Regions from separate parts of the Rhizobium sp. BK456 genome, predicted to be linked through region 1. Evidence: predicted binding sites of a transcription regulator. Region 1 holds the regulator's gene; each other region holds the start of a gene.
What was found. The regulator PhoB, encoded in region 1, activates phosphate uptake and scavenging genes when phosphate is short. The targets are predictions, from matches to a motif close to TGTCATNNANCTGTCAT.
Positions count from the first base shown of each region.

Region 1 (7,566 bases):
ACGCCCCGGCCGAGCAGCTGCTCCGGCTCGGTTTCCCCAGCTTCAATGGCCTTGTTGAGCAACGCCTGATCGAAACGGGCATAGGCGCGGACATTTTCCGGCGTCGAGAAATCGGCGACGAGAAGGTCGACCGGGCCATCGCCCTTGGTCTGCACGGTGAACTTGCCGTCGAATTTCAGCGAGGTGCCGAGCAACACCGTCAGCACCACGACTTCGGCAAGCAGCCGGGCGACGGGTGCGGGGTAATGATGGCGCTCGAGGATCGCGTCGAGCATCGGGCCGAGCTGGACGGCGCGGCCGCGCACGTCCAGACCCTCCACCTGGAAGGGGACGACATGGTCATCGCCGGCGAAATCGAACTGGCCGAGGGCGGCTGCAGCTTCTGCCATGGATTCACTCCTAGTTTTCAAGCGAAAGGACAGGGTGCCCTTCGCTCGCGCGGCCGCGCGTTTTCACACGCGGCGTCCGATTGTGGTTCAGATCGCGCCCAGGCACCAAGCAAGAATCGACTTCTGCGCATGAAGACGGTTTTCCGCCTCATCGAAGACCACGGATTGCGGGCCGTCGATCACCTCGTCCGTCACTTCCTCGCCGCGATGCGCGGGCAGGCAATGCATGAACAATGCATCGCTGCCGGCCTTGGCCATCAAGGCCGCGTTGACCTGATAAGGCTGGAAGACGTTGTGACCCCGGGCCCGATGTTCCTGATTCATGGAGACCCAGGTATCGGTCACCACGCAATCGACGCCGTCGACCGCACGGTCGGCATCATGGCAGAGCATGATTTCGGCGCCCTCATTGCGGGCCCAGTTCAGATAGTGATCCTTGGGCTCCGAACCAAGGGGCACGGCCATGTTCATGCGGTAGCCGAAACGCGCCGCCCCTTCGACCAGCGAATGCAGCACATTGTTGCCGTCGCCGGTCCAGGCGATGGTCTTGCCCTTGATCGGGCCGCGGTGCTCTTCGAACGTCATGATATCGGCCATGATCTGGCAGGGATGGGTGTCATCCGTCAGCGCATTGATCACCGGCACGGTCGCATGCTCGGCAAGCTCCTTCAGCCTGGAATGTTCGGTGGTGCGGATCATGATCGCATCGACATAACGCGACAGCACCTTGGCGGTGTCGCCGATCGTCTCGGCGCGGCCGAGCTGCATCTCGGTGCCTGATAGAAACAGCGTTTCACCGCCGAGCTGGCGCATGCCGACATCGAAGGAGACGCGGGTGCGGGTCGACGGCTTTTCGAAAATCATCGCCAGCATCTTGCCGGCGAGCGGCTTGTCGCCCTTGCCGGCCTTGAAGGCCTGCTTGCGGGCGAGCGCATCGTTCATGATGGTTCTGAGGTCGGCTGAGGTGACCGCCGAAAGGTCGAGGAAATGTTTAGGAGCCATGTTCTTACCTGTCGTGCGCCCGCAGGCGCAATCCTTTCAAGCCGTCTTCTTGACCTTGGAGGCGCGGATGCTCTCGGCGGCGCGCTCGATGCGGGCAAGGCCCTCGCGGGCTTCCTCGGCGGTGACGACGAGGGGCGGAAGAAGGCGGATGACGTTGTCGCCGGCGGGCACGCCGAGCAGATGCGCGGCGCGGATCGCCTGCAGCAGTTCGGCTGAAGGAACCGCCGCCTTGACGCCGAGCAGCAGCCCCTCGCCTCTGATATCCTCGATCACATCGGGATAGCGGTCCTTCAGCGAGGCCAGTCCCTGACGGAAGACGAGTGCTACGTCGCGCACCTGCTGGAGGAAGCCATCGGCGAGGATGATGTCGAGCACGGCACCGCCGACGGCCATTGCGAGCGGATTGCCGCCATAGGTCGAGCCGTGCGTGCCGGCCTTCATCCCGGAGGCGGCCTCAGCGGTCGCAAGGCAGGCCCCGAGCGGGAAACCGCCGCCAATGCCCTTGGCGACCGCCATGATATCGGGCGTGATGCCCGACCATTCATGAGCAAAGAGCTTGCCGGTGCGGCCGACGCCGGTCTGGACCTCGTCGAGGATCAGCAGCAGGCCGTTTTCGTCGCAGAGCTGGCGAAGCGCCTTCATGAACTCAGGCGTGGCCGGGCGGACGCCGCCTTCGCCCTGCACGGGCTCGATGAGAATTCCAGCCGTCGCATCGGTGATGGCGGCGCGGACGGCTTCGATGTCGCCGAAGGCCACCTGATCGAAGCCCGGCGCCTTGGGGCCGAAGCCTTCGAGGTATTTCTCCTGGCCGCCGGCAGCGATGGTCGCGAGCGTGCGCCCATGGAAAGCGCCTTCGAAGGTGATGATATGGAAGCGCTCGGGATGGCCCTTGGAAAACTGGTAGCGGCGCGCCGTCTTGATCGCGCATTCCAGCGCCTCGGCGCCTGAATTGGTGAAGAACACCTTGTCGGCGAAGGTGGCGTCCGTCAGCCGCTTCGCGAGGCGCTCCTGGCCGGGGATCTCATAGATGTTGGAGAGGTGCCAGACCTTGTCGGCCTGTTCCTTCAGCGCGCCAACCACATGCGGGTTGCTATGGCCGACCGAGGTGACGGCGACGCCGGCGCCGAAATCGAGATAACGCTCGCCGCCTTCGGTGATCAGCCATACGCCCTCGCCTCGCTCGAACCGCAGTGGGGCACGAGAATAGGTGTCATAAAGCGGCGCGGCTTCAGCCATGGCGCGGGTCTCCCGATCAGCGTTGTCAAACATGGGACTCCGGCTAAGAAAACCAGGCCCGAAAAATCAAAAATGCCGCCTTGCGGCGGCCAGCGGTACTATTTCCTTTTCGCGCTGCAATGTCAACAAAACTGCGCCCTTAGCGCATGCAGCAAGCTTGTACAGCGGTGTTTTCGGCCTTCAACAGGCAATATTGCAGAAATGCCACGCAGCGGAAGCAAGTTGGGGAAAACTCCGAATTCGATTCATCCTGATTCATGCGACTCTTGTCACGGAGTCAGGCTCACACTAGGTTAAAGTTCAATTACTAGACTGCATGCGGCGGAACTAGTCACCAAAATTGATCAAGCGTTTCTTGTTTCGGAGGCTTCCGGGACAACGGTGAGGGATTCTGCCATCACCAACGCAGAAGGTGGAGACAGGGCATGAACTGGACAGACGAGCGGGTCGAGAAACTCAAGAAGCTCTGGGCCGAAGGACTGAGCGCCAGCCAGATCGCGGCGCAACTTGGCGGTGTCAGCAGAAACGCTGTGATCGGCAAGGTTCACCGGCTGAGCCTTCCCGGCCGCGCCAAGGCCGGCGGCACGGCCGCCGCGGCGCGCACGCCGAAACGCAATACATCGGCACCGCGCGCACCGAACTACGCCTCGCGGATCGCTACCCGCACCGTTACCCGCCAGCAGGGCGCGACGATGCTGAAGGAAGAGATCGAGATCGAAACGGTCGAGGAAATGGAATACGTGCCGAAGGGCAACGTGGTCGTGCCGATCTCGCGCCGCCTCGGCCTGACGGAACTGACTGAACGCACCTGCAAATGGCCGGTCGGCGATCCGCTGAAGGACGACTTCCACTTCTGCGGCTGCGAATCCCCCGACAACTCGCCCTATTGCAGCTATCACCAGAAGCTCGCCTACCAGCCGGTGAACGAACGCCGCCGCGCCGCCGCGCGGGCGAGCTGAGCGGGCGACATTGCAGAGAATTCGAAAACGGGCCGAGTGGCCCGTTTTTTTATGCGAGTGGGCTGGGTGTGGCTGCCCCTCATCCGCCTGCCGGCACCTTCTCCCCGCTTGCGGGGCGAAGGGGATATGCCGCGACCTCTCGGTCCCTCTCCAACGTCACGTAGGACACGTCTCCTCGCCCCGTTTAAGGGGGTCCGAAGGACGGGTCGAGACGAGTGGCTCGACCCCGGTCGGGTTAGAGTGAGGGGCCGACACCGGCACAAAAGATGGAAACCCCTCAGGCTTCCATCGAATAGCCGGCGCCGCGGACGGTGCGGATGACGTCTTGCATGTTGGAGAAGTTCAACGCCTTGCGCAGGCGGCCGACATGGACGTCGACGGTGCGTTCGTCGACATAGATGTCGTGGCCCCAGACGCCGTCGAGGAGCTGCGAGCGGGAGAAGACCCGGCCGGGCGACGACATCAGGAATTCCAAGAGGCGGAATTCGGTGGGGCCGAGGCGGACTTCGCGGCTCTTGCGGTGGACGCGGTGGGTTTCGCGGTCGAGTTCGATATCGCCGCATTTCAGCACGGTCGACAACACCTCGGGGCGGGCGCGGCGCAGCATCGCCTTGACGCGGGCGACGAGTTCCGGGGTCGAGAAAGGCTTGACGACATAATCGTCGGCGCCCGTCGACAATCCGCGGACGCGCTCGCTCTCCTCACCGCGCGCCGTCAGCATGATGATCGGCAGGCGCTCGGTTTCCGGTCGCATGCGCAGTCGCCGGCAAAGTTCGATGCCGGAGACGCCGGGCAGCATCCAGTCGAGGATAAGAAGGTCGGGCGTGCGCTCCTGAAGCCTGATTTCGGCCTCGTCGCCACGAAGGATGGTATCGACCTCGAAGCCCTCAGCTTCGAGATTGTAGCGAAGAAGCACGCTCAGGGCTTCCTCGTCTTCAACAACTGCAACTCTCGGGATCATGCGTGTCGGTCTCCTCGCGCATGATCCTTAAACCGGGGGTGATTTAAGCAATGCATCCTGCGCAAATTCACAAAAATTGGCTGCGACCTTTTCGCGCGCCCCACATGGGCGCGCGCGCAATCGTCTGGTTTAGGCGGTTATTCCGTGACCGCGCCGACGGTGTTGGCGCTGTCGTCCTTCGGACGGTCGCCTTCCGGCTGTGCTCCGGTCGCCATGTAATAAATGGTCTCGGCGATGTTGGTGGCGTGATCGCCGATGCGCTCGATGTTCTTGGCGCAGAAGAGAAGATGCGTGCAGCTGGTGATGTTGCGCGGATCTTCCATCATGTAGGTCAGGAGCTCGCGGAACAGCGAGGTGTACATCGCGTCGATCTCGTTGTCGCGCTCGCGGATCGCACTCGCCTTGTCGGCGGCGCGTGTCGTGTAGACGTCGAGCACTTCCTTGAGCTGGACGAGCGCCAGCTCGGACAGATGCTCGAGACCGCGGGCGAGCTTGCGCGGGACGCCGGTACTCTGCACGGCGATGACGCGCTTGGCGGTGTTCTTGCCGAGGTCGCCGACGCGTTCGAGATCGGCGGCGATGCGGATCGAACCCATGATTTCGCGCAGGTCCGAGGCCATCGGCTGACGGCGGGCGATGGTGACGATCGCCTTGTCGCCGATTTCGCGCTCGGCGTGATCGAGGATCACGTCGTCGGAAATCACCTTCTGGGCCAGCGCGGTATCGCCGTTGACCAGCGCCCGGACGGATTCGGCGACCATCTGCTCGGCCAGGCCGCCCATTTCGGAAATCCGCCTGGACAGGAACTTCAGATCATCATCATAGGCAGAATAAATATGTGTCGATGCCATGGGGCTTTATCCTCGAATAACGGGAAGGCTTGGTGACGCCAAAATCAGCCGAAGCGACCCATGATGTAGTCCTGGGTGCGCGGATCGTCGGGATTGGTGAACATCTTATCGGTGTCGTTCTCCTCGACCAGATTGCCGAGGTGGAACATGGCGGTGCGCTGCGAGACGCGCGCGGCCTGCTGCATGGAGTGGGTGACGATGACGATCGTATAATTCTCACGCAGTTCGTGGATCAGCTCCTCGACCTTGGCGGTGGCAATCGGGTCGAGCGCCGAGCAGGGCTCGTCCATCAGGATGACTTCAGGGCTGACGGCGACGGCACGCGCAATGCAGAGGCGCTGCTGTTGGCCGCCCGACAGACCGGTGCCGGATTCATGCACCCGGTCCTTGACCTCGTTCCAGAGGCCGGCGCGCTGCAGGCTGGTCTCGACAATCTGGTCGAGATCGGCCTTCGACTTGGCCAGGCCATGGATGCGCGGGCCGTAGGAGACGTTTTCGTAAATCGTCTTCGGGAACGGGTTCGGCTTCTGGAAAACCATGCCGACGCGGGCGCGAAGTTCGACGACGTCGATATCGGGATCATAGATATCGTCGCCGTCAAGGGTGATCTTGCCGGCGACGCGGCAGCCGTCAATCGTGTCGTTCATGCGGTTGAGGCTCCGCAGGAAGGTCGACTTCCCGCAGCCGGACGGGCCGATCAGCGCGGTTACGGTGTTTTCGCGGATGTTCAGGTTCACATCGAAAAGCGCGCGCTTCTCGCCGTAATAAACCGAGACATCCTGACCGATCATCTTATACGGGACGTTGCTCATCTTCTGATCCAGCGCCTTTTCAACTGCAGCTTCCGTCAACATGTTCATGATCTGTAACTCCGTTTACCAGCGGCGCTCGAAGCGACGACGCAAGAGGATGGCGCCCATGTTCATGACGATCAGGAACAGGAGCAGGACGATGATGGCACCCGAAGTACGCTCGACGAAGGCACGTTCGGCCTCGTTCGCCCACATATAGACCTGCACCGGCAGAGCCGTCGAGGGATCGAGCGGTGTCGTCGGCGCGTTGGCGACGAAGGCGACCATGCCGATCAAGAGCAGCGGCGCGGTTTCGCCGAGCGCATGCGCCAGGCCGATGATCGTGCCGGTGAGGATGCCGGGCATGGCGAGCGGCAGAACATGGTGGAATACCATCTGCATCTTCGAGGCCCCGAGGCCAAGCGCTGCGGCGCGGATCGACGGCGGCACGGCGCGCAGCGCGGCGCGCGTCGCGATGATGATCGTCGGCAGGGTCATCAGCGTCAGCACCAGGCCGCCGACCAGCGAGGCCGAACGCGGCAGGCCGACGAAGTTGATGAAGACGGAAAGGCCGAGCAGACCATAGACGATCGAGGGAACCGCGGCGAGGTTGTTGATGTTGACCTCGATCAGATCCGTCAGCCTGTTCTTCGGCGCAAACTCCTCGAGATAGATCGAGGCGGCAACGCCGATCGGCAGAGCCAGCACCAGCACGATCAGCATCAGGTAGAGCGAGCCGATGAGCGCAACGCCAAGGCCCGCGGCCTCCGGACGGCTGGAATTGCCGTTGACGAAGAGGCCGGTGTTGAACTGCTTGTGCAGAGCGCCGCTCGCCTTCAGCTCGTTCATCCAGCCAACCTGCTTGTCGTTGACCTTGCGGTTCTTCTCATCGACCGAGAGGTCGATCTGGCCCTTGTTGGCGCTGTCGACGTTGGCGTCGGCGAGCACGGTGACATTGACGGTCTTGCCGATGATCGACGGGTCGGCGACGACCATGTCGCGCAGCTGGATCGGCGCACCCTTGGAAAGCATGGCGGATGCATCGCGCACGTCAGGCTTGCTCGAGGCGTTGATGTTCAGGTGCTTGACGATCGCATCGCGCAGCAGAACCGGATAATTGGCGGCAACCAGCACCGAAGGGTCGGTCGCACGCTTGTTGCTAGGGTCGATCGTCTTCTCGGAGAATTCGATCGGCAGGGTGATCGCCGTCTGCTGGAAGGCGGTGTAGCCTTTGCCGATCACCGTCCACAGGAGGATGAACAGGAAGACGAGACCGAAGCTGATGGCCGCGATGCCATAGGCCTGGAACCGGCGCTCGGCGGCGTAGCGGCGCTTGATGCCGATATCGCGGCGCGCCGGAGCCTTGGAGATGGTGAC
Region 1 covers NZ_JACIAO010000001.1:887,302-894,867, forward strand. The annotation lists gene FHX03_RS04675 (Hsp33 family molecular chaperone) at 1-389, opposite strand, end outside; gene argF (ornithine carbamoyltransferase) at 477-1,391, opposite strand; gene FHX03_RS04685 (aspartate aminotransferase family protein) at 1,428-2,627, opposite strand; gene FHX03_RS04690 (GcrA family cell cycle regulator) at 3,053-3,586, shown strand; gene phoB (phosphate regulon transcriptional regulator PhoB) at 3,864-4,547, opposite strand; gene phoU (phosphate signaling complex protein PhoU) at 4,685-5,398, opposite strand; gene pstB (phosphate ABC transporter ATP-binding protein PstB) at 5,443-6,258, opposite strand; gene pstA (phosphate ABC transporter permease PstA) at 6,274-7,566, opposite strand, start outside.

Region 2 (7,566 bases), on a different contig from region 1:
CTTGAGGAAGTCAACCGCGAGGTATCGCGGCGGCTGGTGACGGCCATGGAAACGATCCGGGCGGTTCTGGATCGCTAGAACAGGATGGTTTCAGGCCAGGTTGGCCCAAAATCTAGATCCTGTTCTCATTGAAAGAGTTAGAGCATGACGTCGTCCGAAAGCCGCTCACACTTTTCGGCATCATGCTCTTATAGAAAGAGTTTGGCATGGCGCAGGTGACGGTAACGATCGACGGCAAAGCCTATCGCATGGCCTGCGAGGAAGGGCAGGAGGATCACCTGACCGATCTCGCCACCCGTTTCGACCGCTATGTCGGCCATCTCAAGGGGCAGTTCGGGGAAATCGGCGATCTCAGGATTACGGTCATGGCCGGTATCATGATCATGGACGAGATTGCCGAGCTGACGCGCCGCGTCACCGGGCTGGAATCCGAACTCGAATCCTTGCGCGGCAACCGCGACACGGTGCTTGCCGCTACTGCCCGCACCGAGGAGAACCTCGCGGCGGCGCTCAGCGAGGTTTCATCCCGCATTCGCGGCATCACCGACAAGCTGAACGGCCGGCCAGCCCCCGAACTCAATTGATCTTCAATTAAATAAGGACGACTTGCAGCCGCCACTGGCGCGTCGGCGCAAACGACCTTATATATCGCGATGCGGTCTGCGCCTCTCGACAGGAACCACAATCCCTGGGGCCATACTCGATCCAAAGGGAGCTGTCCCTGGCCAGGCCCGTGGGCCTGGACACACGGCGCCCACCTACGTTTGTAGGCACCCAGGATCGTAAACATCCATCGGTTGCCGTGGATCGCACTTTCCCTTCCATCTTCAGCGAAGACGCCGGACCAAGCGGGCGAAGGCGGCTACAGCGCCGCGCGTCTTTCTAGACGCGCAAAGGACGCTGTAGCACTTTGAATGGCTGTCCGCCCTTCGTCGAGTACGGCTACTTCCTCAAGCCGGGAAGGGTGACCTGGAAGACCTGGAACATGGTGTCGACGTCGGCGCCGCCCTCCGCCTTGTAGGCTGCGCCCACCTGGAAACCATCCTGCGTCAGGAAGTCGTTGTCGTTGGCGACAAGCAGGAAATAGTCGTCCGGCAGGTTCGGATCGAGAACGCTCGCAAGACCCATGGCTTCCCATTTTTCCGACAGGTTGTTCTTGTCGTTCGGTGCGCCATTGTGCAGGCCGAAGCGGGTAAGCTCGGCCTTGTCGTTGATGTCGATGAAAGGCGTCAGCGTCGCCGGCGTCAGCGAAGGATCGACGACGCCCTTCGGCGCGATCGGCTTGCCGGCATCGAAATTGCTGCCGGCGATATCGGTCGCAGTGGAGAGATCGACGATGTTGATCTTGCGGTAGAGCGAGGTGTCGCCCTTCAGGCCCTGACCGTTGCCGCTGTCGCGGGCAAGCATCAGGAAGGTCTTGTCGGAAAGGGCGACGATTTCGCTTTCTGCCGCGATCACCGTCTTGTCCTTGGCATCTTTGAAGACCGGCAGCGGCACGACATATTCGTGCACCAGCTTCAGGTGATCGGGATCGGCGGCGTCATAGATCATGGCGCGGGTATTCTGGCGGGTCGAGCCGGAATCGCCGCCATCCTGGCGGGCTGCCGACTGCAGCACTGCTATGATGAACTTGCCGTCCGGCGCCATCGCCATGCCTTCAAGGCCCTGGTTGTTCTGGCGGCCGGTCTCCGGGTCCTTCGGATCCGGAGCGGATACGCCGGGGCCGGGATTGTTGGAGGCGAAGCTCAGCGCGCCCTTGCGCATCGGCAACAGCGCCTTCGGCGGCTGGGTAGCCGAGAGCAGGTGACCGTCGGCTGCGAAGCGATAGATATAGGGGCCGTATTCGTCGCTGACGAACATGCTTCCGTCGGTCATGTGGATGATGGCTTCATTGTCGAGCGCGATCTTGCCGTTTACAGCCTGCGGCAGCGGCGGAAAGTCGCCGGCGGCGGCGCGGACGCCGGATTCCGGGTCGAGGCCGGTCATGTCGCCGCCCTTGTCATCGACAAACAGGGTGGAATCGACAAGTTTCGCATCGACCCCGGATTGCTCCTTGCCGTTCTCTGGCGCCGCACCCGGAGCGGTCGGTGTCAGGCCGATCGCAATGGTGTTCAGGCGCGGCCGATAGTCGACGGTGCCGACGGCGTTGTAACCGCGGTCGGGCAACAGGTAGAGCGTGCCCTTGTAACCGGCGCCATCGCGGCTCCAGGCGGCGGAATCGATCGCCATGCCGGAGCCGGAGCCGAAGGTTTCGCCGAATTTGTCGCGCTGATTGGCCGGGATGCGGCCGATGCCGACCAGGCCCTTGTTGACGAAGGTAAGGCTGCCGACGGTGGCGGAATTCTCCGCGCTTGCTGCGGCCGGAATGGCGGCGGATGCCGCGAGAACCGCAGCAAACAGCCGCGATGCGTATGATTTGACGTTGTTCATGAAATACCCTCTCGGTCAAAGCGTTCCTGCAGCGGCTTCCGCCCGCAGGCTGGACACCGCTTCAAATGACACCCTCGGCCTTGGGATCGATCCGCAGAGAGAACACGTCCTGGATCTCGTCCCCCATATCCCCGGCTAACGGTCTAGGATGGGATCGTGATATCTGGATGACGCTCCTACAGCGCCGCGCGTCTGAAAGGACGCGCTAAGGACGTTGTAGCACTTTTGAAGTGCTGCATGATTTTATCTTTAAATCGGTTCCGATTGAAGGAATTATGCGGGAGAGCCTGCAATTCAGGCCGTTGCCTGATCGACCGGGTAAGGTCCTTCGGTGAAGACCTCGTCGTGGTAGCCCCTCGAGCCGACATCGAGCGCCAGCGGGCTGCGCCATTCCCTTTTGTCGCTGAGGCAATCGAGCACGAAACGAAAATCATAGCGCGGCTGCCAGCCGAGTTCCCGCCTCGCGCGGGCGTTGACATAGACGCGACCGAGGCTCGGGAACATCTTCCAGCCGCGCTCGGCATAGAGCGTACCCGCACCTGGAAACAACCGCTCGACGGCGGCAGGCGCGTCGCGCCTGATCTCGGCGAGATCGTCCGACGAAAATGGCGTCGTGGCCGAGATGATGTAGCGGCCGAAGCCGACTGCCGGTGCCTTATCGAGCGCCAGCAGATGGGCGCCGGCCACATCGGCGATGTCGACGCGGCGGTGAAGAAGCTCGTTGGCTTGTGCATTCTCTGCCGAATAGCCGCCGCGAATATCAGGATCATCGTCGCGTTCGGGGAAGAAACGCGAGGTCCTGAGAATGACGACCGGCAGGCGGGATTTGCGGGCGAAGAGTTCGCACAGGCCTTCGGCAGCGAGTTTCGTCACGCCGTAGATGTTTTTGGCAACCGGCAGTACCTCCTCGGTGATCCATGCGGCCGGCTGGCCCGCGGCCGGCGTCAATGCCGCACCGAAGGTGCTGGTGGTGCTGGTGAAGACGAAGCTTGCAACGTCCGCGGCGATCGCCTCTTCGAGCAGGTTCAGCGTGCCGCCGACATTGGTGTCTAGGAAATCGCAATTTCCATGGGTCGCCACATGCGGCTTGTGCAGGGTCGCGGCATGGACGACGTGGCGAATGTCCGACATCGCCTGTCTGACAAAAGCACGATCGCCGATCGAGCCGACCATGTCGGTGAAAGCCGACGGCTTGACATCGATGCCGCGCGCCGGCCGGCCTTCACCTCTCAGGCTACGCATCAGCGCCTCGCCGAGATGGCCAGCGCTTCCCGTCACCAATATCGTCATCGCACCGTCTCTTCAGTGTTTCGGCGCCGGAGGCTATAAGGGCCGGGATTGCCAGGCAACGCATAAATTATGCATGGGGGTGCAGGAAAGTTGCAGGCCGGATCATTGTTCCGGCTGGCCTTCGAGATCGTTTTTCAACCGGTCGAGGATCGATAGAGCGTGTCCGGCATAGGCGCTGATCCAGCGGTCATGGATGTGCTTGATCGGCAGGCTGTTCAGGTGGTTCCAGCGTTCGCGGCCCTCCTTCCTGGCGATGACCAGATCGGCCTCTTCCAGCACTTTCAGATGCTGCATCACGGTGCAGCGGTCCATCTGCGGAAACATTTCGCAAAGCGCCCCCGTCGTGCGGGGGCCATCCTTGAGCAGGTCGAGAATTTCGCGCCGGCGATGATGCGCCAGCGCCTTGAAAACGGGGTCATCGGTCGATTCGCTTGACATGTTATATTTTTATAACATAATGGCGCCGAGTACAATGGAAACTCACACAATGGAGAAGAGGAGAAGGACCATGTCTCTCGGAATCCGCGTTTCAGGCCGTATCGGCCGACCCGTCGCAGAGGTATTCGACGCTGTCGTCAACCCGAAGAAGCTCAGCAGCTATTTCACCACGATCGGCGGGGCGAGCGCGCCGCTGGTCAAGGGCACCACTGTGACCTGGTGGAAGGACGCCCAGGTGGAGGTGGTCGAACTCGTGCCGGAAAGTCGCATCGTGCTCAGCTGGGATGGCGGCACGGGCGACGACAAGAAGACCTATAAGACGTCGGTGGAGATGAACTTCAAGCCGCTCGAAGATGGCGGCACGCTGGTGACCATCGCCGAGAGCGGCTGGCGTGAGGACGATGCCGGCCGGCGCGGCACCTATCTCAACTGTGAAGGCTGGACGCAGATGCTCTGCTGCATGAAGGCTTTCGTCGAATACGGCATCAATCTGCGCGAGGGCATGTTCCTCAGCGAAATGAAGGGAGAGCCGGCCAGCGCGCCGGACGCCTGACCGGCAAGTCGGCTTCAAGGAGATCGGCGGCGTAATCGTCGCATTCGCCAAGAGGAGCGAGAGTTCGCTTGCCTGTCACACTGCGGGTGCTAGTTTCCGGATTCGACACTTCATCTCGATTTCCAGGAGATTTCATTATGCAGCTTGGCATGGTTGGTTTGGGCCGCATGGGCAATTACATGGTCCAGCGCCTGATGCGGGGCGGTCACGAATGCGTCGTCTACGACGCCAGGCCGGAAAGCGTTGCCGAACTCGCAGGCCTCGGTGCGACCGGCAGTGCTTCGCTCGAAGAGTTCGTCTCGAAGCTCTCGCATCCGCGGGCGATCTGGCTGATGCTGCCGGCGGCGATCGTCGACAAGGTGCTCGCGAACCTGGTGCCGCTGCTTGAGAATGGCGACATCGTCATCGACGGCGGCAATTCCTATTACCACGACGATATCCGCCGCGGCGCCGACCTTATCACCAAGGGCATCCACTATGTCGATGTCGGCACCAGTGGCGGCGTGTTCGGCCTGGAGCGCGGCTACTGCCTGATGATCGGCGGCGAGAAGGGCACCGTTCAGCACCTTTCGCCGATTTTCGCAACACTGGCGCCCGGCGCCGGCACAACGGAAGCCTCGCCGAACCGCACCGCCGAAGCGGCTGCGGCGAGCACCGCCGAACAGGGCTACCTGCATTGCGGCCCGCATGGCGCCGGCCATTTCGTCAAGATGGTGCACAACGGCATCGAATACGGTCTCATGGCCGCCTATGCCGAGGGCATCAACATCCTGAAACATGCCAATATCGGAGCAGCCTCGCATGAGGCTGATGCGGAAACCGCGCCGCTCGCCCATCCTGAACATTTTCAATACGACTTCAATCTGCAGGACGTCGCCGAAGTCTGGCGCCGCGGCAGCGTCATCACCTCCTGGCTGCTCGATCTGACGGCCGATGCACTGCATGCCGATCCGGCGCTGGCGAAATATGCCGGGCGTGTCTCCGATAGCGGCGAAGGCCGCTGGACGATCATGGCGGCAATCGACGAAAGCGTGCCGACGCCGGTGCTGAGTGCCGCACTCTACGGCCGCTTCTCCTCGCGCGATAACGACGAATTCGCCAATAAGGTTCTGTCGGCGATGCGGGCGGGCTTTGGCGGCCACGTGGAAAAGCCGGCTCCGAAATCCTGAAGGCCAGAGGCTTTCGGCGCCTTCCAGACCAGGAAAGGCTCTAGCCATCGGTATGGGGTTCCTACCGCTTGCTGGCGGCAGCGGTCGCGAGTATCCATTGCCGAACGGGAAATGTCGGGGCTGCTTCGTCCAAGCGGCCGACACTCCATTGGAGGGCGGTGATGGAGCGTGACGGGGCAGGGGTCTTGAAGGCCGCCATATCGGGAATATTGGCACTCATCGTACTTCTTGGGGTGATCTCGCCAAGCTTTGCCCAGACATCGCCGGCGCAAGTCCCGGCCGCGGCCGCTCCTCCGGCGCAGGTGCGTGAGATGATGCAGCTCATGCAGACGCCCGAAGTTAAGCAGTGGATGTCGACCCAGATGGCGACGGCACCTGCGGGCGGTTCGGCGGCTGCGGATCAGATGTCGGTGCTGTCGGGCCTGCTGCAGCATGCCCGCCGGCACGTCGCGATGGTCTCAGATGCGGCGATGACGCTGCCCTTTCAGATCGGCAATGCGTCCTCGCTGTTGCTAGGTGAAATCGCCGCGAACGGCTGGCCGCGCATGGTGGCGCAGTTCCTGGCCATCTTCCTGCTCGGCGCGATTGTCGAAAGCCTTGCCCGTTATGCCTTCCGCCGCCGCCGTCGTCGACTGGCCGAGATGGCCGGCATGCATCTGGCGCCGCGGGTCATACCGGCGCTGATCTTCGCGGCGGCAACGGTGCTTGCGCTTCTGAGCCTCGGCTGGCCGCCGCTCAGCCAGAGTATCGCGATCGTCTGCGTCGTCGCGCTCATCGTCCAACGCTTCACCATTTGCCTCGGCGGTGTGCTGGTCGATCTCATCGGGCTGGCGCGGACCGAGGAGGAGAGGCAGGGCATCACCGCTCCCACCATGCCAGGGCATGTCGTTGCACTCTTCTGGTACCGCCGCTGCGCGACCTTCGTCATCTATTTCATGCTTGGCTGGGCGGCGATCCAGTCGATGGAACCGCTTGGCTATTCCCCGAGTGCGCGGCTCCTCGTCGGCTACATCCTCGGTATCGGCCTGCTGCTGATTGCGATCGAAGCGGTCTGGTCGCGGCCGCACAAGGACGAGAAGCGCGGTCACGGGACCTCCTGGGCGCTCACCGTTTATTTCCTATTGCTTTGGAGCCTTTGGGTCGCAGGCTTCAACTGGCTGCTCTGGCTCGGCATCTACGTACTGCTGCTGCCGCGCGTGCTTGCCGTTTCGACGATTGCGGTGAAATCGCTGCAGCAGACTGAAGCGAGCTTCCTGGCGACGCGCCGCATTGCGACCGTGCTTCTCGACCGGGGTGTGCGGGCGCTGATCATTGCCGTTGCTGCCATCTGGCTCGGGCATATGCTCGGCGTCGGCGCCGATACGATGGCTGCCGGCGAGACCATGGTGGACAAGATCGCCCGCGGCGTCATCGGCGGCATCGTCATCCTGCTGGCCGCCGATCTGCTCTGGCATGTCGTCAAAGCCTATATCGACGGCAAGCTACTCGATTCTTCCGTGGATGGCGGAGCAACGGATGAGGAGAGGGCCAGACGCGCACGGATACAGACGCTGTTGCCGATCTTCCGCAATATCCTGGCCGTCGTCATCGCCGTCATCGCCGTTTTGATGGTGCTCTCCGGCCTCGGCATCGAGATCGGGCCACTGATCGCCGGTGCCGGTGTCGTCGGCGTGGCGGTCGGTTTCG
Region 2 covers NZ_JACIAO010000006.1:306,483-314,048, forward strand. The annotation lists gene FHX03_RS19240 (DUF4164 domain-containing protein) at 1-78, shown strand, start outside; gene FHX03_RS19245 (cell division protein ZapA) at 207-584, shown strand; RNA gene ssrS (6S RNA) at 655-813, shown strand; gene FHX03_RS19255 (esterase-like activity of phytase family protein) at 943-2,430, opposite strand; gene FHX03_RS19260 (NAD-dependent epimerase/dehydratase family protein) at 2,725-3,720, opposite strand; gene FHX03_RS19265 (ArsR/SmtB family transcription factor) at 3,823-4,158, opposite strand; gene FHX03_RS19270 (SRPBCC domain-containing protein) at 4,229-4,711, shown strand; gene gnd (phosphogluconate dehydrogenase (NAD(+)-dependent, decarboxylating)) at 4,849-5,880, shown strand; gene FHX03_RS19280 (mechanosensitive ion channel family protein) at 6,042-7,566, shown strand, end outside.
Region 2: FHX03_RS19255 (esterase-like activity of phytase family protein) is a predicted target of PhoB. The motif match lies at 2,587-2,603, and genes of this name have one in related genera.

Region 3 (7,566 bases), on a different contig from region 1:
GGAATGAGGATCATCAGCGCCAGGGCGAAGGTGATGACGAAGGCGATCAGGATGACGACCGTCGCCATCATGCGGCTCAGACCCAGCCGCTCCAGCCGGTCGGCCACCGGATCGAGGAAATAGGCGATCGCCATGCCGGCGATGAAGGGCAGCAGGATCGAGCTGAAAACATAGAGAAAGACGATGAAGAAGGCGAGCACGCCCAGCCAGAAGAAAATCTGACGCTTGAGACTGTTGCCGCTGACTTGCTGTGGCATCGCTTCCCCGCTGATCGCTTTCCGCCGCCAAACGCCGCATTCGAACCGACGCGGCCATTCAGCACATAGGATGCAGGCGCAAAGATGGTCAACCCTGTCGCGGCAAATCCCGGAAAGGCCGGTTGAAGACGCGGGAAATTGGGGGCTTTTGCCATGCGGCGCTTGCATAAAAGCCCCTGTCATGCAATTGCGACCGGCAGATGACGCGGCATGTTAGCCGCCTGAAAATAGCCATCGGAGACCAGCATGAGCCAGTCTGGGAAAAACGGCCTGACCTACAGCGATGCGGGCGTCGACATCGATGCCGGCAACCTCCTCGTCGAGAAGATCAAACCGGCGGTGCGCTCGACCCGACGCCCCGGCGCCGATGGCGAGATCGGCGGCTTCGGCGGGCTCTTCGATCTCAAGGCCGCGGGCTTTACCGATCCGGTTCTCGTTGCCGCCAATGACGGCGTCGGCACCAAGCTGAAGATCGCGATCGATGCCGATTATCACGACAGCGTCGGCATCGACCTCGTCGCCATGTGCGTCAACGATCTCGTCGTTCAGGGCGCCGAGCCGCTGTTCTTCCTCGATTATTTCGCCACCGGCAAGCTCGACCCCGACCAGGGTGCCGCGATCGTCGGCGGCATTGCCGCCGGCTGCCGGCAGGCGGGTTGCGCGCTGATCGGCGGCGAGACGGCCGAAATGCCCGGCATGTATTCCTCCGGCGACTATGATCTCGCCGGTTTTGCTGTCGGCGCTGCCGAACGCGGCAAGCTGCTGCCCTCGGGCGATATCGCCGAGGGCGATGTGATCCTCGGCCTCGCCTCCTCCGGCGTGCACTCCAACGGTTTCTCGCTGGTGCGCAAGATCGTCGAACTCTCCGGCCTCGGCTGGGACGCACCGGCGCCATTTTCCGAAGGCAGGAAGCTCGGCGAAGCCCTGCTGGAGCCGACCCGCATCTATGTGAAGCCGTTGCTGAAGGCGATCCGCGAGACCGGCGCCATCAAGGCGCTCGCCCATATCACCGGCGGCGGCTTCCCGGAAAATATTCCGCGGGTGCTGCCGAAGCATCTGGCGGCCGAGATCGATCTTGCCGCCGTCAAGGTTCCGCCGGTCTTCTCGTGGCTCGCCAGGACGGGCGGCGTCGAAACCAAGGAGATGCTGCGCACCTTCAACTGCGGCGTCGGCATGATTGTCGTCGTCGCCGGCGAGAATGTCGCGACCGTTTCCGCCGCCCTCGAAGCCGAGGGCGAGACCGTCGTCACGCTCGGCCGCATGATCGCTCGCGACGAAGGTGCCACCGGCACAGTCTATAAGGGCACACTTGCTGTATGAGCACGCCGCGCAAACGCGTCGTCGTCCTCATATCCGGCGGCGGCTCCAACATGATGGCCCTGGTTGCGGCGGCGAAAGCCGCCGACTACCCGGCCGAAATCGTGGGCGTGATCTCCGACAAGGCGGAGGCCGGCGGGCTTGCCAAGGCGGCCGCCGAAGGCATCGCCACCTACGCCTTTCCCCGCAAGGAGTATGCCAGCAAGGATGCGCATGAGGCGGCGATCTTTTCGGCACTCGACGAACTTTCGCCCGATATCCTCTGCCTGGCCGGCTATATGCGACTGCTCACGCCGACCTTCATTCAGCGTTACGAAGGCCGGATGCTCAACATCCACCCTTCCCTGCTGCCGCTGTTTCCCGGCCTGCATACCCATCAGCGCGCGATCGACGCCGGCATGCGCATCGCCGGCTGCACCGTGCATTTCGTCACCGAAGGCATGGACGAGGGACCGACGATCGGCCAGGCCGCCGTGCCGATCCTTTCCGGCGATACGGCCGAAAGCTTGGCCGCGCGCGTGCTCACCGTTGAACACCAGATCTATCCGCAGGCGCTGCGGCTCTATGCCGAAGGGCGCGTCGCGATGGAAGGCGGTAAAGCCGTCAGTGCCGATGGTTCGGCCGCTGCGCCAAGGGCCCAGCTGATTTCGCTGATCGGCAACCGCGATTAGGGTACAGAGCCACAAAGCGGCCTTCTCAACGTTTCACTACCGCAGCCGATGCTTTGGAGCAGAACCCTCGCTATCATCGGCTTCCATCTCCAAAGAATCTGGCCGGTGTAATCATATAGCTAAAGGGCAAGGCATCTCGGGCCGTGAGACCCCTGGAGGATCGCGCGGAAATATTTTTCGCGGTGCTACTGTGGTATCGAGCCAGGGAAGCCGTTTTCTCAATCTATAGGTTAGCTGGTCGGTCGTAATCTCTATATCGAGGCCCGTAAATTGAACACCTGGAAAATATCGGCCAATTTCGCCCGGCTGAATCTCAAATATAGTTTTTGGATCATCCTCGTTCTTGAACGACACAATTCCCGGCAGCCGGCTCGTTTTCAACTTGAAGGGATACCGTCCCTTTGCACTCCGCAGGGCCACAAAATCTGCTTCAGACAGCGAGCCTATGCTATTCTTTATGCCCAAGGTTGCAAGAACCCCATCCTCGTAAACTTGGGTAAGGCTGTTGTTGGGATCATGCTGGATTGGCAGGATGTAAATTGTACCTTTGCCGCCAAGATCAAAAATCAAAGCCTCGCCATAGAGCTGTGTCGCGCCACCGTTTCCGATCAGGCTATGCGTTACCTTTGAATACGAGATTTCCATAACCGAGGAACTTTCGACCGGTCGGCCATCAACGATCGCGGACGCGATGACCTTGAAGCGAACAGTTGCACTCTCACCCTGACAAGACATGAGCGGCAATGCGCAAAGTGACACCAGGAAAGACCTGCGCTTCATTGGCTGCCGGTTATTCAATCGAAATATCGTCATTGCGGAGGCGAGCACAGTCTCCATCCGCCTAAGCACCGCAACGTTCACCCCTGCCCTCATTTTTTCGCCATATCCACGGCATCTGCTTGCACCGTTTGCCATAGCGGCATCTCTTGCGAGTGGACATCATCACTAACACCGCGAGGAAGCAAAGCGGCTTGGCGCAACTTAGAACTGAATTTAGATAGGGAAGCATCGACTGTCAGCCTTAGCGGTGCCCTGCAAGTCTTTCATCTCGACGCGAGATCAAGACGTGCTTCTGACAATCAAGCTGCCTTGAAACTAAGCCGCTAGCGCCCGCAAGGGATGCAGCGTGCCGTCGCTGTAGACGAAGCGACCGGCGCGGAAGGTGGCTCGGATGCGGTTGATGTCGCCCCGCTCGACCACGACCAAATCGGCGCGCTGGCCGATGGCGATTTCGCCGCGGTCCGATAGGCCGGCGGAGCGGGCGGCGTTGCCGGTGGCCATGGCGACGGCTGAAGGCAGGCCGCCTTCCACCATCTCGGCGAGCTTGAAGATGCCGGGCACAAAGGCGGCCGGATGATAATCGGCGGCGATGACGCTGAGCAGGCCGGCCCTTGCGGCGTCGAGCGCGCTGAGATTGCCCGACATCGACTGGCCGCGCAGCGCGTTCGGCGCGCCCATCAGCGTCCAGAGGCCGCGGCGGCGCGCCTCTTCGGCCGCGGGTGCAGTGACCGGAAACTCGCTGATGGTGACGCCGAGATCGTGCATTTCGGCGACCTTCTCGACGCTGTCGTCGTCATGCGAGGCAAGCGAGAGCTTGTGCTTCAGCGACAGCGCGACGATCTCCTTCAGCTTGGCTTCGATTTCGGGGTTATTGCGCATGGCGATGCGCTTGGCGACGATCTCGGCGGCCATCTCCTCGGAGATGGCGCGGCGCTCGGAAATGCTGAGGATATAGCTCTGCAGGTTGTTGTACTGGCCCTGGCCGGGCGTGTGGTCGGTGAGCGACACCATGTCGATCTGATCGGCATTCAGCAGGCGCTCGAGCGCGGCAGCGGCGCCGATATTGGTGATTTCATAGCGGGCGTGGACGCGGTGATCGATCAGCAGATCATCGCGCAGCCGGTTGATGCCCTCGATCACCGCCGAGGTGGTCTCCAGCGAGCGGACGTGACCGTAAACACTTTCGGTGGCGAAGGAGACGGCGGCAAAGGCGGTGGTGACACCGGCGGCGGCAAGCTTCTTGTCGAGTTCGTGGATGCCGAAATCGATCGGCATCGTCGCGTTCGGCCGCGGCGCGATCTCTCGCTCGATCATGTCGCCATGGAGATCGACGAATCCCGGCATCAGCAGCCGCCCGCCTCCATCGATGGCAGCCCCGGCGACCGGCTCGGGCCTGATTTCGGCGATGGCGCCGTCTTCGACCCGCACGGAACCTTCACTCACCACCTCGTTTGGCAGAACGAGGGTGAAATTGCTGAGCCACATGGGCTTTCTCCTGATCGCATCGATGATTGACAGACCGCAGCGGATAGAACCGCTTCGTGACAAACGTATGAAATTTCGAACGCCACAACCGCGATCGCGAAACCGTCTTGAGGCCAACCCGCGGGCTTGCCCGAGACCGCGCATCCGCTATCGAAGTTTATGCCTGTTCAACAGAGCCCATTGCAGCAGCATGATCGTCTTGGCGTCGAAGATCTCGCCGTTTTCGATCATTTGGGCGGCCTCATCGAGCGGGACTTCGAGAACCTCGATATCCTCGTGCTCCTCGTCCAGGCCGCCGCCTTCGGCCACGCGGTCGGCGCTGTCGATCAGCGAGACGAAGAAGTGGACGACTTCGGTGATGGCGCCGGGCGAAGTGTAGCATTTGAACAGGAAACGCGCGTCGCGCAGGTGGTAACCGGTTTCTTCCATCGCCTCGCGGCGGATCGCCTGTTCGGGATGATCGTCATCGAGAAGGCCGGCCGGCACCTCGATCATCCAGGCGGGATCACCGTTGATATGAACGGCAAGGCGGAACTGGCGGACGAGAACGACGAGGTCGCGCTTGGGATCATAAAGCAGGATGCAGGCTGCCGGCGTGCGATGGTAGACCTCCCGCTTCAAGCGTTGGGTCGCGCCCTTGCGGTCGATGTAATCGAGCAGATAGCTGCTGAGCTTCGTCCACCCATTCGACAGCGTTTCCGTGCTGACGATCTTCACGCGTGATTTCGGCTGCATCATGCTGTGTCCTTGCGAAGCCAGACCTTGTTATCGTGCACGGCCGCCCCGCCATAGGGCGCGACCGGGTCGGCGCCGGTGAGCACGTTGATGCCCTCGCCATCGATATGCGCCTTGTTCGGCCAGAGGCCTTCGGCGATCAGCACGCCAGGCTTCACCTCGGTGGTGACGCGGGCATGGATGCGCAGGTCGCCGCGGCTGTTGCCGATGCGGACCAGATCGCCGTGGGCGATGCCATTGGCTTCAGCGTCGGCCGGATTGATCATCACCTCGGGACGGCCCTCTTTCTGACGCGACGTCTTGGTCTCGGCGAAGCTCGAATTCAGGAAGTTGCGCGCCGGCGAGGTGGCCAGACGAAAGGGATGGTCGGTATCAGCGACTTCGATGACATCGACCTGATCGGGGAATGCAGGCAGCTCCCCATGCGGCCCGAGCAGGCCGACCGCCGCCGGCGGCTTGTTCGGCGCCGGCTGATCGATCCAGTCCGGGCGGAAATGGAATTTGCCGTCGGGATGAGCAAAGCCGTTCAGGAAATGCGCCTCCTCGAAGGCCGGCTGGCGATCGAACCATTTGTGCTCGAGGAAATGCTCGTAATCCGGCAGGCCGCTCGATTCCAGCAAGCGATCGACCATTTCGCGGGCTGAAAAGCCGAAGCCGGGGCGATCGGCGACGCCGAGGCGTTTGGCCAGTTCCTCGATGACGAAGAGATTGGTGCGCACGCTCGGCGGCGGCTCGACCAGCTTCGGCCCGAGCAGGATATGGTTCTGGCCGCCGGCCCGGTAGATATCGTCATGCTCGACGAACATCGTCGCCGGAATGACGATATCGGCGATCTCCGCCGTCTCGGTCATGAACTGCTCGTGCACGGCGACGAACAGGTCGTCGCGGGCAAAACCGCGTCTGACGAGGCGCTGCTCGGGGGCGATGTTGGCCGGATTGGTGTTCTGGATCAGCATCGCCGTCACCGGGCCGCGATGGCGCAGCGCCACCGGATCGCCGGTCAGCACCCGGCCGATCTGCGACTGATCGAGCATGCGGATATCGCCGTCCTTCATCGAGCGGCCGGTCAGTTCCGCATTGTTCATGCGGAAGATATCGTTGTTGGAATGGAAGGCGCCGCCGCCCTCATATTGCCAGGAGCCGAGCACGGTGGCGACCGAGGCGGCCGCATGCATGGCGACCGCGCCATTGCGCTGGCGGGTGAAGCCGTAGCCGAGGCGGAAGAAGGTCTTTTTCGTCGTGCCGACGAGGCGGGCAAAGGCTTCGATCTCCTCGACCGAAAGGCCGGTGATATCGGCGGCCCATTGCGGCGTCTTCGTTTTCAGATGCGCTTCGAGGCCGGCGGGATCATCGGCATAGCGCGCCATGTAGTCGCGGTCGGCATGGTCGTCGCGGAAGGCGATGTGCATGACGGCGCAGGCCAGTGCCGCATCGGTGCCGGGCCTAACGATCAAGGCCATGTCGGCCTGCTTCATCGTCGGATTGTCGTAAATGTCGATGACGACGATCTTGGCGCCGCGCTCCTTGCGCGACTTGATGGCGTGGGTCATCACATTGACCTGCGTCGACACCGCATTGGTGCCCCAGATGACGACGCAATCGGTGCGGCCCATCTCGCGCGGGTCGGGGCCGCGCAGCGTGCCGGTCGCCACGGTGAAGCCGGTCCAGGCCGGGTTGGTGCAGATCGAGGAGAAAAAGCCGGAATAGCGCTTGGCGTGACGCAGGCGATCGATCGAGTCGCGCTGTACCCAGCCCATGGTGCCGGCATAGAAATAAGGCCAGATCGCCTCACTGCCGTCCCGCGCCTCGGCCTTCACGAAGGCTTCGGCGATCTCATCCAGCGCATCGTCCCAGGAAATCTGCTGCCACTGCCCGGCCCCCTTGGCGCCGGCGCGGCGCAAGGGATGCATCAGGCGGTCGGGATGGTAGAGCCGCTCGGCATAGCGGGCGACCTTGGCGCAGATGACGCCCGAGGTGTAGGAATGATCATTGGCGCCGCGCACGCGCCCGATGCGGCCGTCCTCGGATAGTTCGACCTCCAGCGCGCAGGTGGAGGGACAGTCGTGCGGACAGGCGGTGTGGCCTACCCTGGTGTCCGGCTTCGGGGATTTGGCGTGGATGGGGGTCGCAATGTTCATGGCATTTGTATATTCCAAGCCTTGCACGGCCAAAAGCCACAAACTTTCCCATGACGCGAATTCATACGGACATCAGCGAAAATGAACTACCGCCACATCTATCATGCGGGCAATTTTGCCGATGTGCTGAAACATGCCGTGCTGGCGCGGCTGATCCGCTACATGCAGAAAAAGGATGGTGCC
Region 3 covers NZ_JACIAO010000011.1:94,126-101,691, reverse strand. The annotation lists gene FHX03_RS26745 (AI-2E family transporter) at 1-257, opposite strand, end outside; gene purM (phosphoribosylformylglycinamidine cyclo-ligase) at 504-1,577, shown strand; gene purN (phosphoribosylglycinamide formyltransferase) at 1,574-2,245, shown strand; gene FHX03_RS26730 (hypothetical protein) at 2,357-3,160, opposite strand; gene FHX03_RS26725 (alpha-D-ribose 1-methylphosphonate 5-triphosphate diphosphatase) at 3,341-4,510, opposite strand; gene FHX03_RS26720 (NUDIX domain-containing protein) at 4,658-5,248, opposite strand; gene FHX03_RS26715 (molybdopterin-dependent oxidoreductase) at 5,245-7,383, opposite strand; gene FHX03_RS26710 (23S rRNA (adenine(2030)-N(6))-methyltransferase RlmJ) at 7,465-7,566, shown strand, end outside.
Region 3: FHX03_RS26725 (alpha-D-ribose 1-methylphosphonate 5-triphosphate diphosphatase) is a predicted target of PhoB. The motif match lies at 4,567-4,583, and genes of this name have one in related genera.

Region 4 (7,566 bases), on a different contig from region 1:
AAACGCGGACGTTTGCCGCCGCTTTCCATGGTGCGCGCCTTCGAGGCGGTCAGCCGCCTGGGATCGATGCGGAGAGCTGCGGACGATCTCAATCTCAGTCACACCGTCATATCCCGTCACGTCCGCAATCTCGAAGCCTGGTTTGGCACGCGGCTTGTCGATGCCGGCCCGCGCGGCATCAGGCTGACGGCGGAAGGCAGAGTTTTTGCCGAGACAGTCGGGGCGGCTTTCGATCTCATTGCCAAATCGACGGCAGAGCTGCGCCCAGCAGTCAACCGCACGGTCTTGCGCATTTGGTGCGTGCCCGGTTTCGCGACACGGTGGCTGACGCCACGCTTCAATCAGCTCCAGCTTGCCTTGCCGGGCATCGATTTCGTGATGCGCGCGACCGATCTTGAGCCAGATTTCACCCGTTATGAGGCCGATATCGACATCCGCTATTCCGAGGAGCCAAGGGGGAATGTCCGCTGGATCCTGCTGGAAAGGCCTCGCATGTTCCCGGTCACCAGCCCCGAATGGATCAGCCGAAACGCTCCGATACGGACCCTCGACGATCTGGTGCGACAGCCGCTGATCCACGAGGAAAGCCGCGATCAGTGGCGGCAATGGTTTCGCAAGGCTGGCTTCGAGCATGAAGTGACATTGAACGGTCCGCGGCTGTGGTCAGCCAACCTGACGGTCGACGCCGCGGTGGCAGGTCAAGGAATAGCGCTGGCCACCCGCCTGATCGCTGCGGATGACCTGCGCGCCGGGCGGCTCGTCGAATTGCTCGAAACCGATGTTCGGCTTGGCGGATATTATGTCGTCGGACCCCGTGAGCGATGGAACGAGGTGACATCGGCGCGTTTCCGAGCGTGGCTGCAGCAGTCGATCGCTGAAACGACGGGAGGTCACGCCTCTAATGAAAGCGGCGATCCACGCCAATAGTCGATAGGCATGCCAACCGCAGCGTCTCGCTGATGAACGCGGTCTTTCCGCCGGTGTATAAATCCCAATCGCCGTCTGCCTCGGCGGCCAGGCGGCGTTTCAGATCGGCGTAGGCTTTGGCCCTTTCGGGGTGATCCCGCAGATAGTTGCGAAACAGGATGCGCTCGCGATGGGCGCAATTGTCGGGGCCGCAGAGATAGAGCTTGAACCCGTAGCCTTCACGATCTCGGGTGAACGCCCAGCGTTTCTCGCCTCTGTCGCCATGGAAAACGAAATCTGACGCGCGCGCGATCTCGATCGCTTTCGGCAGAACGTCGTCGGAGATGGTGACGACGTCGAGGTCGATCTTCGGCTTGGCGGCGAGCCCGGGCACCGAGGTACTGCCGATATGGTCGATGGACAGCACGAGATTGCCGAGCAGGATGGAGATTTCGGCGCCGATGTCAGCAAAGAGCCGCGGCCAGGAAGGATCGTAGCCGACCACTTTGATGGCGCGCATGCCCTTCCTCTCAATTGCGGTCATACCTCGGCGAGCAGCCCATCGAGGATCGTGACCATCTTCTGCTTGGCCTCTTCGAGCGAGCCGCTATTGTCGAGCTCCGCCACGTCATAGTCGCCGCGCACCGTCAGCGGCCCGCGGGCGAGTCTCGCCATGATATCCTCATGCGTCTCGCGCCCGCGCGCCTCCAGCCGGCTGGCGAGCACTTCCGGGCGAGCGGTGACGTTGATCACCTTGAGCCGCGGGAAAGCGGACTGGAAACGGTGAAGCGCCGAGCGTGAACCATTGGCGACGACGACATGGCCGCGCGACAATGCCACCGAGACCTCGGCTGGAATACCGTATTTCAAGCCATGGGCCTCCCACCAAACGGCGAAGGAGCCCGACTGCTCCATGGCGGCAAACCCCTGGAGGGAGACGGAAAGATGGTCTTCGCCGCCTGCGTCGCGGTGCCGGGTGATGACGCGGCGGGTGAAATGAATGTCGGCGCGGCCGGCGAAATGCCGGGCGGCAAGGTTCATCAGCGTGTCCTTGCCGGCGCCGCTCGGCCCGACGACGACGACCATGATGCCGCGTTCGGCTCCGGCTCCTGGATGGGGTTCGTACGGGCTCATGCGACACGGCGTCCCTGGCGCCAGACGGAGCGTGTCACCGGCACGCCATGCGAACGGTGGACGCGGACGAGATCGGCGCGCAGCCCGGTGGCGATCCGGCCGCGGTCGTTGAGACTGACGGTGCGCGCCGGCGTCGACGTCACCATGGCGATTGCCTTCGGCAGGGTAATGCTCTCGACTTCATCGGCGAGGATGAAGGGCGCATGCAGCAGGCTGAGCGGCACGTAATCGGAGGACAGCACGTCGAGCACGCCCATCTCGGCGAGGTCGCGGGCGGCGATATTGCCGGAATGGGATTTGCCGCGCACGATGTTCGGCGCACCCATCAGCACACTCATGCCGTGTTCGTGCGAGGCGCGGGCGGCGTCGAAGCTGGTCGGGAATTCGGCAAGCCGCACGCCGTTGTCGATCGCCTCGCCGACATGCGACAGCGTCGCATCGTCATGGCTGGCGACCGTGATGCCGCGTTCGGCACAGACCTTGGCGATGGCATTGCGGTGCGGCGTCGAATTTCGCGCCGATTCGGCCTGGCGCTTGGCGACGAAACGGGCGAAGACCTCGTCGCTCAGGCCCCGCTTCTTCTGGTAGTAGAAGATATACTGGTCCATCGTCTGGAACTGCCGCTGGCCGGGCGCATGGTCCATCAGCGAAACGAGCCGCACATGAGGATCGTTTTCGAAATCGCCGAAATGTTCGAGCACATTGTCGGCCGAGACCTCGCAGCGCAGGTGGAGGAGATGCTCGGCGCGCAGCCGGCCTTCCTTCTCCGCCGACTGGATGGCGTCGGCCATTTCCCGCATCTCGCCATGTTCGAAGCCGCCGTCCTCATCCGCACCCATGCGCAGGCAGTCAAACACCGTGGTGATGCCCGATGTGACGATCTGGGCGTCATGCGCCTGGACCGCGGCTGTCTTGTTCCAACGGATGCCGGGACGCGGCTGATAATGGCCTTCGAGATGGTCGGTATGCAGCTCGACGAGGCCGGGAATGACATAGTCGCCTTCGAAATCTTCGCCGGCTACCGAGCTTCCTTCGGAAATGTCGGCGATCTTGCCGTCGCGAATGAGGATCGAGCCTGCGAGGATGTTATCCTCGAGAACGATGCGGGCGTTGGAAAACACGGTCTCTTTGCTCATCTCGTCGGGTCTTTCAGCTTTTGGCGCCGGAAAGCGGCAGCCAGGAATGAACTTTGAACGGGGCGCCGCGCGTCTCCTCGGTGAAGACGGCGAGGCCGGAAATCGTAAGCGGCCGGCCGGTGAAATCGGCAAAACGCTCGGTCAGAATGGTTTTCATCACCGAGGCGCGTGGCTCGGGCACCTGGCCGGTGAGCGTCATGTGGAAGCCGAAATCCTCCATCACATAAGGATAACCCCAGCGCTGCAGATTGGCGCGCTGGCTGTCGCTGAGCTTCTCCGGGTTGCGCCGCGCCATATCGGCCTCGGTAAGCGCTGCGCGGAACGGTTCGAAGGATCTTACCACCTTCGCGGCGAAATCTTGAAGCGGTTGATGAACAGAACCGGGAACGAGGGCAAAAAAACGGCCGAGCTGGCCGAGCACCAGCTTGGGAATCTCGAAGGCTTCAGTGCGCGCGGCAAACTCCTCGACGACGGCCATAAGATCCCTCTCGGTGACCGAAGCGGCGAGCGAAAACGGCGCCTTGATCGTCGCGTGAAAGCCGTAGCGGCGCGGATCGGCAGTCAGCTCGAACTGCTCTGCCGCACCGAGCCGCTCATGCTCCGGTGCAGGATAGGTCTCGTCACTGAAAGCATCGCGGCCGAGCCAGAGCGAGGCCGCGCCGGTCAGGGGATCATCCTTCGGCGGCGAAAAATAGAGAGCGTAGCGCAAGGCTTTTATCCTGGGGATCGTCGAACGGGGAGCGCAATGTGCAGTGATTTGGCGGCGAACCGCAAGCAGGCTCCCGGCTAAAAGATTTCCGTGACAGAATGATGATGGCGGCAGCGCCGCCACGGCCTTTCCAGCCGATGGATCAGTGGGTTTTCGTGCCCATCAGCCGGTGGCGCAGCGCGTTCGAGGCGGCGTCGAAAAGGAAGACGACGATCAGGATCAGGATGACCATGTAGGCGACGTTTTCCCAGTTGGCGTTGGTGCGCATCGCCTCCCAGAGTTTGAGACCAATGCCGCCGGCGCCGACGGCGCCGATAATCGTCGCGCCACGCACGTTCGATTCCCATTGGTAGAGCGTCTGGCTGACGATGACGGGAACGATCTGCGGCATAATGCCGTAACGATGGACCAGCACGGTTTGAGCGCCGGTCGATTTGATGCCTTCCCGCTGCTTGTTGTCGATATTCTCCAGCCCTTCGGAATAGAGCTTGCCGAGTGTGCCGGTCTCGGTGAGGAAGATCGCGCCGCTGCCGGCAAGCGGGCCGGGCCCGAAGGCGCGTGTCAGGAACAGCGCCCAGATCAGCATGTCGACCGAACGAAGGAAGTCGAAGAAACGCTTGAGGATCTGATTGAGGAGCCGGTTCGGCGTGATGTTGCGTGCCGCCAGGAAGGCGAGCGGGAAAGCGGCGAGCGACCCCAGCAGCGTTCCGAGGAATGCCATGACGATCGTCTGGAAAAGTTTGGTCCAGACGTCGCCATGCTGCCATTCGCTGTTGTTCCAGATGTCGTCGAAGGCGAGCGACAGGTTGGACTGGTCGGGCTTGATGCGCGGCCCGGAGACGATGAGGCCGACGACCTCGCCGAGCGGCTTGTCGAAGAAGGACGACTGCGTGTCGAAGATGAAATTTGCCCAGCCGATGAAACGTTTGCGGATCTTCACTCGGTCGACTGAGATGCTGACATTACCGGCAAATCCGAGATCGGCAAGCACATTGTCGTTATAGACGGTCATCCAGCCGGGCACTGGTCCGACCACCTCAGGCGCACCGCTCGAAACATCGACCGGAACGGTGATGCCGTGGGCGGTGACGACCGTCTGGCTCTTCGAAACGGTGACCGTACGGCTGGTGCCGCTGATCGACACGGTGATGCTGCCGTCGGGATTGTTGACCAGCCAGTCCGGATGCGGATTGTCGCCGAGCGGCGAGAAGCGCGGATAGCGGATGTCGATCGAGCCGTCGTCCTCGATGCGGAATTCCGGCTGAACGTCGTAGCTCACCCATTGGCTGAGATAAATGCCGACGCGTTCCCAATGGGCTTCGGCGAAAAGCTTGGGCAGGTCGAAGAACCAGACGGCATAGAGACTGTAGAGCAGCGTCGCGATTAGGATCATCAGCCCGCCGAAACGCTGGCGGAACGAGCGGTGGAAATATTCCGGATAGCGCGCTTCGATTTCGTGCATGCGGTTGGCGTCGATCACCGTCATGGCGGCCTCAATGTTGCAGGAGGAAGGCGTGCTCGCCGACGAGGCGGCGGCGCAGCCATGCGGAGAATTGGTCGACGGCGACGATCGTCACGAACAGCATCAAAACGAGCGCCATCGTCTTGGCGCCGAAACCACGCGAGATCGAAAGCTTCAGCTCCTCGCCGATGCCGCCGCCGCCGACGGCGCCGATAATGGTCGAGGCACGCACGTTGATCTCGAGGCGTAAGAGCGCATAGGAGGTGAAATTCGGCAGCACCTGCGGCACGGCGGCGAAGCGCACCCGCTCCCACCAGTTGGCGCCGACGGCTTTCATGCCCTCATGCGGCTTCATGTCGATATTTTCGGCCACCTCGTAGAAGAGTTTGCCGAGCGCGCCGATCGTGTGCAGGGTTATGGCGATGATGGCGGCGACCGGCCCGATCGACAGGATCGCCGAAAACAGGCCGGCGATGACGATCTCGGGGAAGGCGCGCAGGAATTCCATCAGGCGCTTGGTGAAGATGCGCAGCGGCCATGAACTCGTCAGATTGCGCGCGGCAAAGAAGCTCAAGGGAACGGCAAAGATGAAGGCGACGATCGTCGAAATCAGCGCCACGTTGATCGTCACGATCATCAGTTCGAAATATTCAGGGATATAGAAGGCGCCCCAGACGTAGACGCGGCCCTTGTCGAAATTGAATTCTTCGCCGCCCTTGTCGTTTACGCTCGCAGTGTCGAACAGCGCGCGCCAGACGTCGTTCCAATCCTTAGGGATGAGCCAGCTCAGGAAATCGAAAAGATGCGGCAGGCGGTCGAAGAAATGGCCGGCATTGCTCTCGTCGGCGAAGCGAACGGAGCTTGCGAAAGCCGCAATCAGAATAACCAGGCCGAGGATGGTGTAGAAGCGGCGCCTGGCGACCATCCGCTCCCAGGCGGTGCGGATCTCCCTGGTGCTCTGCATATGCGGCTGTGTATCGGCAACAGTCATGGACGCCTCGCCCGATCAAACATAAAAGGCGGCCGTTTCCGGCCGCCCCGCATTCCAAAAGCCGATCAGCCGCCGATGGCAGCCTTACGGACTTCGACGACGGCATTGTAGAAGTCGTGCTTGACCGGGACGTAACCCTTGTAGTCGCCGCCTTCGACAGCTGCGAAGCACTTGTGATCCTTCTCAGGCAGAGCCGTGAAGAAGGCTGCGAGCTTCGTCTGCCAGTCCTGGCCGAGCGCGTTGCGAACGACGAGCGGGCCGTTCGGGATCAGCGGCGAGCGCCAGACTTCGACCAGCTTGTTCGGATCGACGGCGCCCTTGTCGACTTCCTTGCGGAAGGTGCCGGAGGTGTAGCCGTCCTTGAATTCGCCGATGCCCGAGGAATCGTCGACGGCGACGTCGACCTTGCCGTCGTAAGCGGCGAGAAGGTTGTTCTCATGGCCGCCGTTGAACTGGGTCGAGGCGAAGAACTTGTCGTTCGGCATGCCCGTGTCCTTCGGGATCTGGGTCAGCGGCACGAGATAGCCCGAGGTGGAGTCCGGATCGGCGTAGCCGAGCTTCTTGCCCTTGGCGTCCTGGATGGTCTTGATGCCGGAGGACTTGAGCGCCAGTCCGATCGAGTAGTAGCCGGTCGAGCCGTCCTTCTGCTGCGTCGTCAGGATCGGCGTAACGGCCTTCGGATCCTTGATCGAGACGGCTGCGTAGCCGGAAGCGCCGAGTTCGGCGAAGTCGAGCGTGCCGCCGAGCAGGCCCTGGATAACGCCGTCATAATCGGCGGCGGGGAACAGCGACACCTTCTCGAAGCCGAATTCCTGCTTCAGGTGGTCGGCAAGGCAGGCATAGTTGCGCAAGCGGTCGGTTTCGTTTTCGCCGCCGAGAATGCCGATGCGGAATTCCTTGAGATCGGCTGCATGGGCAGCGCCGGCTAGCGCGAAGAGCGCCGTTGCCGCAAAGAGTGCTTTCTTCAACATGTCGTCTCTCCTATTGACCGGTGCCCCCGGTCTTCCGTTACGAAGAAGTGTGCCCTTGACGCGGGCGTTCGATCGCGGCCGCCTCGCTCAGAGGCCGGCCAGCGCCAGCGGTTGGGTGCCGGCGGATTGATTGTCTGCCCGCTCGGGAGCCGGATTGATGGATGTCGAGGTCATCGTTTCGTCGATGCCGGCACCATCCCTGTCCGTCCCGTAGATCGCCTTCACCGCCTCGGCGGTCAGTTCCGAGCCCTTGCCGT
Region 4 covers NZ_JACIAO010000013.1:65,057-72,622, reverse strand. The annotation lists gene FHX03_RS29000 (LysR substrate-binding domain-containing protein) at 1-927, shown strand, start outside; gene FHX03_RS28995 (GrpB family protein) at 899-1,426, opposite strand; gene phnN (phosphonate metabolism protein/1,5-bisphosphokinase (PRPP-forming) PhnN) at 1,447-2,040, opposite strand; gene FHX03_RS28985 (alpha-D-ribose 1-methylphosphonate 5-triphosphate diphosphatase) at 2,037-3,176, opposite strand; gene FHX03_RS28980 (DUF1045 domain-containing protein) at 3,190-3,885, opposite strand; gene phnE (phosphonate ABC transporter, permease protein PhnE) at 4,028-5,371, opposite strand; gene phnE (phosphonate ABC transporter, permease protein PhnE) at 5,379-6,338, opposite strand; gene phnD (phosphonate ABC transporter substrate-binding protein) at 6,404-7,309, opposite strand; gene phnC (phosphonate ABC transporter ATP-binding protein) at 7,397-7,566, opposite strand, start outside.
Region 4: FHX03_RS28980 (DUF1045 domain-containing protein) is a predicted target of PhoB. The motif match lies at 3,976-3,992, and genes of this name have one in related genera.